3 regions of the Rhodococcus sovatensis genome follow, and region 2 is predicted to be linked to each of the others. Evidence: predicted binding sites of a transcription regulator. Region 2 holds the regulator's gene; each other region holds the start of a gene.
What was found. The regulator LexA, encoded in region 2, represses DNA repair genes until DNA is damaged. The targets are predictions, from matches to a motif close to CGAACANNTGTTCG.
Positions count from the first base shown of each region.

Region 1: the regulator LexA is predicted to act here: its motif matches at 997-1,010, upstream of cofD (2-phospho-L-lactate transferase).
Region 3: the regulator LexA is predicted to act here: its motif matches at 1,845-1,858, upstream of WDS16_RS16540 (HNH endonuclease signature motif containing protein).

Region 1 is NZ_CP147846.1:2,760,126-2,763,402, forward strand. It holds gene WDS16_RS12890 (metallopeptidase family protein) at 1-229, shown strand, start outside; gene WDS16_RS12895 (WhiB family transcriptional regulator) at 257-490, opposite strand; gene cofD (2-phospho-L-lactate transferase) at 1,269-2,237, shown strand; gene WDS16_RS12905 (coenzyme F420-0:L-glutamate ligase) at 2,234-3,277, shown strand, end outside.
Region 2 is NZ_CP147846.1:2,359,184-2,362,460, forward strand. It holds gene nrdR (transcriptional regulator NrdR) at 1-451, opposite strand, end outside; gene WDS16_RS10980 (hypothetical protein) at 608-970, opposite strand; gene lexA (transcriptional repressor LexA) at 1,244-2,008, shown strand; gene WDS16_RS10990 (acyl-CoA dehydrogenase family protein) at 2,070-3,212, opposite strand.
Region 3 is NZ_CP147846.1:3,579,278-3,582,554, reverse strand. It holds gene WDS16_RS16540 (HNH endonuclease signature motif containing protein) at 1-1,809, opposite strand, end outside; gene WDS16_RS16535 (GNAT family N-acetyltransferase) at 2,247-2,687, shown strand; gene WDS16_RS16530 (ASCH domain-containing protein) at 2,757-3,164, opposite strand; gene WDS16_RS16525 (endonuclease/exonuclease/phosphatase family protein) at 3,177-3,277, opposite strand, start outside.

The DNA of each region.
Region 1 (3,277 bases), 400 kb from region 2:
GGTTGTCGCCGAGGGCCCGGTGCCGCTGTCACGACTCGTTCCTGCAGGTATCGACAAGCGCGGCGAAGCTACGCGCGCTCGGATAGTCCTCTTCAGGCGGCCTCTGGAACGGCGGGCCAAGCATCCCGAAGATCTCGAGGATCTGTTGTACGAGGTGCTGGTCGAGCAGGTTGCCACCTACCTCGGAGTCGAGCCCGACGTGGTGGACCCGGGTATCGACGAGGGTTGACACCCTGCCTCAGCAGATTCCGCGGTCTCAGCCGATTCCGCGCTTGAGACGGCGCCTCTCGCGCTCGGACAGTCCACCCCAGATGCCGAAGCGCTCGTCGTTCGCGAGTGCATACTCCAGGCATTCGTCCTTGACTTCGCAGCCAAGGCAGATGCGCTTCGCCTCTCGAGTCGAGCCGCCCTTTTCCGGGAAGAATGCTTCGGGGTCGGTCTGCGCGCACAGGGCGCGTTCCTGCCACTGATCTTCGATCTCTTCGAACATCTGATCGAACCCGGCAATGAGACTCAGCGCCGGCTTCACGGGCTCGCGCATCGAAAGCTCTTCTGCGATGCCATCGTCCGAGTCATCGTCCGAATCGATGTCGCTCTCACCGGAACCAGTCTCGCTGGAACCGACTGGACCGTCACCGATCTCGGAGTCGGTGTGCACGACGTACGCGGACGCCGCATCAACCGGAACGATCTCCGATCGGACGTCGCCGGACACATCGTTGTCGATACTGATCGTGCAGTCGCCTCGTGCTGCGCCTGCTTCGGAATCGGTCTGCGGCGCGTCGTCGACTGCGCTGAGGTGAGCAGGGGACTCTCCCCGTTGTTCACGTGTCACGTGCTGGTCATACATCGCTTCCGCCTCCTCACCATTTACTAGCGCAGAAATTTCCGGTCGGTTCCGAACACCTTGCCCCGCGCCGGTATTCGTAGCCATTCACAGTCACATGCAAACCCTCGACCTCTACTACACGTTGCTCCCGAGGTTCACACCGCATGAGAACGCATGTTCGAATCAAGGCCAGCTCCAAGCGAACTCGCTCGGCAACCTTGGAATGACATACATGTGATTAGACACGCCGAAGTACGTTGCGGTCAAGCTGATGAAGCATTTTGCAATACCATCTAGAACCCCGAATCAGCACCCTCGAAGGATCTGCGGCCGTCTTGCGCGTGTCGCGCCCGTAAAATGCCCGTCGAACATGCGCTGAGTTCGCTGGAACGGCGGGCGCCCACGCACCGCCCGACCGCACGGCATAGGCTTTCGACCTGTGAAAGTGACTGTCTTGGTCGGTGGAGTGGGAGGAGCGCGTTTTCTCCAAGGTCTCAAAACCCTTCTCGGGGACGACGGCGACATCACCGCCGTCGTCAACGTGGGCGACGACGTGTGGATGCACGGGCTCAGAATCTGCCCCGATCTCGACACGTGCATGTACACGCTCGGCGGCGGAATCGACACCGAACGCGGTTGGGGCCGAATCGCGGAGACGTGGCACGCGCGAGACGAACTCGCGGCATACGGCGCCGACCCCGATTGGTTCGGGCTCGGAGACCGAGACATAGCGACCCACCTCATTCGAAGTCGAATGCTACGCACCGGGTATCCCTTGTCCGCCGTGACCGAAGCGCTGTGCAACCGATGGAAGCCAGGCGTTCGACTGCTTCCGGTCTCCGACGATCGCAGCGAGACACACGTCGTGGTGACGGACCCCGACGACGCCTCGGGTGAATCTCGGCGTGCAATTCACTTCCAGGAGTGGTGGGTTCGATACCGGGCTCAAATACCGACGCACAGTTTCGCGAACATCGGCGCCGAACAGGCTACTCCAGCACCAGGTGTACTCGACGCGATCGAAGGCGCCGACGCTGTGATCCTGGCTCCGTCCAATCCGGTCGTGAGCGTCGGCGCCATTCTCGCCGTGCCCGGAATACGCAGTGCTCTCCGAACCACCGAAGCCAAGGTGGTCGGCCTGTCTCCCGTCGTCGGCGGAAAACCGTTGCGCGGGATGGCCGACGAATGTCTCTCGGTCATCGGCGTGGACACGAGCGCCGAAGCCGTCGGAAAGTACTACGGCGCACGGTCGGACACCGGCATCCTCGATACGTGGATGATTCACTCGACCGATACCGCTACGGTGCCGGGAGTCGACGTCATCAGCGTTCCGCTCCTCATGACCGACCCGAAAACAACTGCAGAGATGGCCGCTGTGGCGTTGCGATCGGCGGGTCTGACACCGTGACCGGTACGGTACCGACCGATCACGCACCGGGCGGAAGCATCGAAATCCTGCCTGTACTCGGTCTTCCCGAGTTTCGGCCAGGCGACGATCTCGCCGCATCGATCGCCGAGCACGCACCGTGGATCCGCGAGAACGACATCCTTGTCGTCACGAGCAAGGTGATCTCCAAGGTCGAAGGCAGGCTCGTCGACGCACCTGTCGATCCGGAGGAACGCGACGCTGCGCGACGAGTGCTCGTGGACCAGGAGGCAGTCCGGATAGTTGCGCGCAAGGGACGCACACTCATCACGGAGAATCGCCTCGGCATCGTTCAGGCAGCATCGGGAATCGACGGCTCCAATGTGGACGGCGCCGAACTCGCCCTCCTGCCCGAGGATCCCGACGCGAGCGCGGCCGCCCTCCGCAACTCGCTTTCCGAGTCGCTCGGCGTGTCAGTCGGCGTGATCGTCACCGACACGATGGGGCGGGCATGGCGAATCGGACAGACGGACGCGGCCATCGGTAGCGCGGGTCTCGCCGTCGTCCATGCCTATGCGGGCGCCGAGGACAGCCAAGGCAACGAGCTCGTCGTGACCGAAGTAGCCGTCGCCGACGAGATCGCCGCCGCGGGAGATCTCGTCAAGGGCAAGCTCGGGGCGGTACCGGTTGCCGTCGTGCGCGGTCTCACACCTGTCGACAACGGCTCGCGCGCGCGAGATTTGGTGCGTCCGGGCGAAGACGACCTGTTCTGGCTCGGCACCGAGGAGTCGATCGCGCGGGGACGGCGAGAAGCGCTGCTGTTACGAAGGTCGGTGCGCTCGTTCTCCGACGAGACCGTAGATCCGGACGACATCCGTGGCGCGGTGGCCGATGCCCTCACTGCGCCCGCGCCACACCACACTCGACCGGTGAGGTTCGTCTGGATTCGCACGCCCGCACTGCGCACACGGTTGCTCGACCGAATGGCGGAGAAGTGGCGTGCGGACCTGCAGTCCGACGGCTTGGACGAGGGTCGGATCGACGCACGCATCGCGCGCGGCAGGATCCTGTTCGACGCCCCC
Region 2 (3,277 bases):
ACGACTCGCGGTGCGCACGAAGGTCTTGGATTTCCTTCTCGAAGTCTTCGGCCGAACTGAAGGATCGGTACACCGACGCGAACCTGAGGTATGCGACCTCGTCGAGATCCCGCAACGGACCGAGGATTGCCAAACCCACCTCGTGGCTGGGGATCTCAGCGGAACCTGAGGCGCGAACTGCGTCTTCGACCTGCTGGGACAAAAGGTTCAACGCATCGTTGTCCACGTCGCGGCCCTGGCACGCCCGCCGGACACCTTTGACGACCTTGTCCCGTGAGAAAGGTTCGGTAACGCCGCTACGCTTGACGACTGCAAGCACCGCCGTTTCGACGGTGGTGAATCGGCGGCCGCATTCCGGACACGATCGCCGTCGACGGATTGCCTGCCCCTCGTCGGCTTCACGCGAATCCACCACGCGAGAGTCCGGATGCCTGCAGAACGGGCAATGCATGTGTGCGCCTCCGTCGTAGCCGTCGCACGCTCCCCGATCACTCCCGAGAGGTGCAGGCTTCGAGGATACTCGGAGCGTCACGTAGGCAACTCGATCGCCCAGCAAGCGAGGCGCCTGGCGCGACGGAGCGACCGTCTGAGTTGCCATGAACGTCGACTACGGCAAAGCAGGAACGGTAAGCAGCTGACCCTGTTCGACTGTGTTTACAGCAGGAGTGGATGCCGAGTCGATCGAGGCCGCGCGAAGATTCGCCACTGCGACGAATCCCAGAATCACCAGCGCAGTAACCAGGACGCCTACCACCATTGCTGTCCACGAGATCTTCTCGTCACGGTGTGCCCGGTCCACGCAGGCACCGGACGACCCGTGTGAACCGCCCTGTGGGGCAGCGCCGAGAACGTAGCGCCGACGCTCGTGCGTCGCGCGGCGTCTGTTGCGCACAGGCGCAGCAACCTGGGTGCGGTGATCGGTCAAGAGGCGGTGGTCGGTCAAGAGGCGGTGGTCGGTCAAGATAGTCATCGGAACCTCCGTGGTGTCGAACGCGATCGAACCCGTTATTCGATCAGGCGTTCGATGAACGCTTGTTCGAAGTTCTATCACGCGACTCCGACAAAGTCAGCAGAAAACGCGACACGGATCGAACAGATGTTTGATCACGAGGCATTTTCGGGCTAGATTCGTGTCAGAAACCACACGTCACATCCACCCCACGCGTTCAGGCGGTCGAAATTTTCATCCGCTACACATTGTCGAGACCGCGACGAACGCGCGTACGACCAGGAGGACCCACGAATGAAGGACGAGACCTCGTCAGGGTCGGCGAAGTCGACGACCAAGTCGGCAGGAAAACCGGCCGCTGTCCCGACCGCGAAAGCATTCGAGGGCGAAGGCACCGATATCAACGCCGGCCTGACCGAACGTCAGCGCAAGGTCCTCGAAGTCATTCGGGCGTCGGTCACCGAGCGTGGATATCCACCCAGTATTCGTGAGATCGGCGACGCGGTGGGTCTGACCTCGACCTCGTCGGTCGCACACCAGCTCCGCACGCTGGAACGCAAAGGATTTCTTCGTCGGGATCCGAATCGTCCGCGAGCTGTGGACGTCCGAGGACTCGACGAGGTACAGGCCGACCACGCGGCAGCTGTGGCCGACGGCTCGGCCCCGGACGGAGATCAGCTTCCGACGCCGACCTTCGTACCGGTGTTGGGAAGAATCGCAGCCGGCGGACCGATCCTCGCCGAGGAAGCGGTGGAGGATGTGTTTCCACTCCCCCGCGAGCTCGTCGGGCAGGGTTCGCTGTTTCTGCTCAAAGTCGTCGGCGAGTCGATGATCGACGCAGCGATCTGCGACGGCGATTGGGTGGTCGTCCGGCAGCAGAGCGTAGCCGACAACGGCGACATCGTGGCCGCGATGATCGACGGCGAAGCCACGGTGAAGACCTTCAAGCGCAGCAAGGGCGATGTGTGGCTGATGCCGCACAACCCACTGTTCGAGCCGATTCCGGGCAACGACGCTGCCATTCTCGGCAAAGTCGTAACGGTGATGCGCAAGCTCTGACCCGATACGAGAACGGCCCGCAACCAGAGGAGTTGCGGGCCGTTCTCGTATTGATCGAAGGTTACAGATCGAGTCCTCGACCGATGATCTCCTTCATGATTTCGGTTGTACCGCCGTAGATCGTCTGCACACGAGAATCCATGTACGCCTTGGCGATCGGGTATTCTTTCATGTAGCCGTACCCACCGTGCAACTGCAGGCACCTATCGATGAGCCGGACCTGGTTCTCTGTCGTCCACCATTTCGCCATGGCGGCTTCCTGGACTGTGAGCGTTCCGGCGTTGAGCAGTTCGATGAACTTGTCGACCATGATTCTGGTGGCCGTGGTCTCCGTCGCGAGTTCTGCGAGGACGAACCGTGTGTTCTGGAACTTGCCGATCGACTTTCCGAAAGCCTTACGGTCTCGGCAGTACTGGATCGTCATGTCCAGTGCAGACTCCATCGCTGCCGCGGCGACCACCGCAATCGACAGCCGCTCCTGAGGCAGATTCTGCATCAGGTAGATGAACCCCATGCCCTCGTCGCCGAGTAGGTTCGCAGCAGGAACTCGAACGTCGGTGAAGCTGAGTTCGGCGGTATCTTGCGCTTTCATGCCGATCTTGTCGAGATTGCGACCTCGCTCGAAGCCAGGCATGTCGCGCTCGACGACGAGGAGGCTGAAGCCCTGCGCGCCCTTCTCGGGGTCGGTACATGCGACGACGATGATGAGATCGGCATTGATACCGTTGGTGATGAAAGTCTTGGAGCCGTTGAGGACCCACTCGTCGCCGTCGCGCACCGCACGAGTCTTGATGCCCTGAAGGTCGCTACCGGTGCCAGGTTCCGTCATGGCGATCGCCGTGATCAATTCGCCCGAGCAGAACCCGGGTAGCCATCGCTGCTTCTGCTCGTCGTTCGACAGATCGATCAGGTACGGCGCGACGACGTCGTTGTGAAGTGTGAACCCGATCCCGCTGTACCCGCCGCGGGTAGTTTCCTCGGTGAGGATGGCGTTGTAGCGAAAGTCCTTGACCCCGCCGCCGCCGAACTCCTCTGGCACTGCGGTTCCGAGGAATCCCTGCTTACCTGCTTCGACCCAGACGTCGCGGTCGACGATGTTCTGCTCCTCCCACCGCGCGTGATTCGGAGCGACATGCTGGTCGAGGAATTTGCGGTACGACTCGCGGAAGAGATCGTGCTCCGGTTCGAACAGTGTGCGGTCCACTAGATTCACTCCTTCGATGCTGTCCAGTACGAAAACTGGCATTAGGAGAACCCTACGACCACCCC
Region 3 (3,277 bases), 1.2 Mb from region 2:
CACTGACTCAGCGGCTGGTTCCGTTGTAGTCACCAGCTCGGCCGCCGATCTTGGTCTGCGCTTGCGTGGTACGTGGGGGACCAGTGATTCCTCGACGAAATTCGTTGTACCGTAGGAGCTTCCCGGCACTGTGACCGCGGTCGTCCCAGAGCTGGATGTCCAATACTCCGCCGCGCCAGCGAGCATGGTCGGTGTCCATGCACCCATGGTTTTGAGTGAGTGGTGGTATTTGCAGAGGCAGTGCAAGTTGGTGAGGATGGTCCAGCCGCCTCGTGCGGGGTTGCGGTGGTGGTAGGGGACGACGTGGTCGATCTCGCAATTCGATGCCGGGACATGGCAGCCGGGATGGCGGCACGTGCGGTCTCGTTGACGGACGAGCTCGGCCAACTGCGCGCCAGGCCGGTAGAGCAGAGCTCCAGGCGGCGGTGCGTCGAACCCGCCGTGTCCGTCCGGGTACAGAGCGATGGCTAGCGCTGGATTCGCTGCGATGGCCTGCTCGAGCGCCGCGATGAAGGTGTAGCGGCCCTCGTGAGATTCGGAAGGAGCGCCGGTTCGCCTGGGTGTTGGGGAGGGCGCAGGCTTCGGCAACCTCATCCCTCGGCGTCGTCTTCCTCGTCCGAGCGGATGGAACGTCAGGTGTGCCGTGGGGCGGTTCGTACTCTCGGCCTCGGGATCCACGTCTTCCGTCGGTTCGTCGTCACTTCCGTTGGCGCTTTGGCAGTGGCTGGATCTGTCGTCGGCTGCGGTCGTTTCGGCTGCGGTTGTCTTGTCTGCGGTTGTCTTGTCTGCGCTGGCCGCAGCTTCGGAGGAATCGGCGGAGCAGTCGGTGTGCTCGCTGGTGATGTGGCCTAGTTCCCGGGCGAGGTCGAGTGCCTCGGTGAGAATGATCTGGAGGTCACTGTTTTCCGCGAGTTCGCGGGCGTAGTCGGCATCGATGTCACCGTGGCCGGCGAGGTACGCCGGAAGGTCGGCGAGTCCGAGGAGTGTGTCTATGTCGATCGTGATGTTGGTGAGGGGTTGGCGGTGATCGGGGAGTACGGGGTTCGCGGTGCAGGGGTGATCGCCGTCGGGCTCGCAGGTGCACGCGACGTACGTTTCGCGGCGCATGAGGGCGGTGTATGCGGCCGCCCGGCGTTGTCCACGTGTACGGGGGTCTCTGGGGCAGAGGGTGTCTGCCATTTCGTTGATCAGCTGCCAGCAGGCCGCGGCGTCGGCCGCCTCGAGGTTTGCCTCGATCGTCGCGATCATGTCTTTGTCGCGGTACCGCACTCCGGTCAACCTGGTGAGGTCCTTGCGTAGTTCGGCAGCTTCTTCTGGCGCACAGCGATGCATGATGGCGTTGATCTCGGTGGCGAGGGGGCCGGGGGACAGACGTGTAGCGGCGGTGAGGATCTCGGCTTCGGCGCGCTCGACGGCGTCGACGCTATAGGGATTGGTGACGCGGTAGATCGCGCGCACTCGTTGGAGATCGAGCTCTCCGGACTCGAACGATGCTCTGATTGCCGGGAATCGCAGGCGTAGGTCCATTCCGATCTCGGAGTAGGTGTCCGCCACAGTTTTCGAGCAGCCCAGGGTGGCTGCGATTTCAGAGGACGCGTAGTTTCCGGCGTCGGTGATGTGCTCGCCCACTTGGATGGTCTGGTGGATGCAGGAATCCCAGATGGTTGCTGCTACTGCGACTTTGCGAGCGCAGGCTTGATTTTCGATGACTGCGACATCCGAGATCTCGGACAGCAGGGATCCATCGATGGCGGGCTCTTTCTGTGGCCCTGCGTAGGCGGCGAATGCGCCCGCGAAACTTCCTGGCATTGTGTCCCCCCGACCAATGTCTCTGAATACCGGTTCGAAACTATGTTCGATAATACGGGTTGGTTGAGGTCTGGTCAAGGCAATTCGGTTGCGGCATAACATCATCGACGGGAACTGATGCAATACACCATGGCACCGACAAGTTAGGTGAGGTTCGGCGTAATGTGCAGCGCTCGTACCGTGCAGTGACTGGGCGTGGACGCCGACGAATGTGCATGCTGAGAAACGCGCAAAAAGGTCACGCGCATACGTGTCCGCTATTCCTTGTGGATCACATCGTTCGCACCGGCTCGGCGGGAGTGGCACGATTTCGGGAATGACGTTGACAGTCAAGCCTTGGGAGCACCCCGTGCCCGAACGGTCGCCTGGATCTTGTTCCCGCAGGCGTTGTGCACGCGCTGGCAGCAGGCGAGTCGGTTGCGCTCACACTCGACTGCGTGTCGCCCTACCTGGCGGCCTCTGAATGCCGTGGCCTGTGGCAGATGAGGAGCAAGCAGATAGTGCAGACCCCCGAGGATGCGCCGTGGATCACGCGGTTGATCGTCGACCCTCACGTCGCGGTGCCGGTCGGCGTTGCCGGATTCCACGGTGGTCCCGACAGGACTGGGATGGTCGAGATCGGGTATCGGGTCGACCCTGACCGGCGTCGACAGGGCTATGCGCGACGCTCCGTGGAGACGCTGCTCGACGTGGCGCACCGCCACGAGGACGTGAGAACAATTCGCGCCGCGGTCAGCCCCGACAACATGCCCTCGTTGGCCCTCATCAGGAGTATGGGGTTCGTCGAGACGGGCGAGCAGTGGGATGAGGAAGATGGGTTGGAGATCATCTACGAAGCTTCCGCGTCGGATTTTTCAGAGTCGTACCGCAGAAGGTGAACGGTGATGAGCGTCGACGATAGGCATCCCCCGGCGCGGCAGTCGGAGCCCAAGGCGATTACCTACAAGTCACCGGACGAGCCTGAACCGCTCCAGAACAACTTGCGTGTCGTCGTCGACGGTGAACTCGGGGTCGCCGAGGTCGCCCCGCATGTCCTCGGAATGCCAGAATTTCTCATGCGCGCGACGCCACTGGGCGACCGTCGTATGTCCTTCGCCTTCATCCCGAGCGTGCTTGGGGGTTACCTCGGCAAGCCGCACCACCTCGACCGACTCGGTCTCGATGACACCGACGACAGTGCCTGTCGAATCGACGACGCCCTGACGCAGACCGGCCACTGGGAGCGGTTCGATGCCCATCCGATATTCGCGAAGCAATGACGTGGTAGCCGTCTTGGTGCCTGAAAGTATCGAAGCAACAAGCGAATCCCGCAATTGTCCTGGAAACGCAAACTCGGCTGTGGGGAGATCGTTCATTGCCCAAGAATCTCAGATCTCCAGATCCACCCACACCATGCGGTGGTCCGACGGGTGTTCGACGTCGGCAGGCCAGTAGACCTCGGACCCGGAAACGGTCAGGTCACCGGACG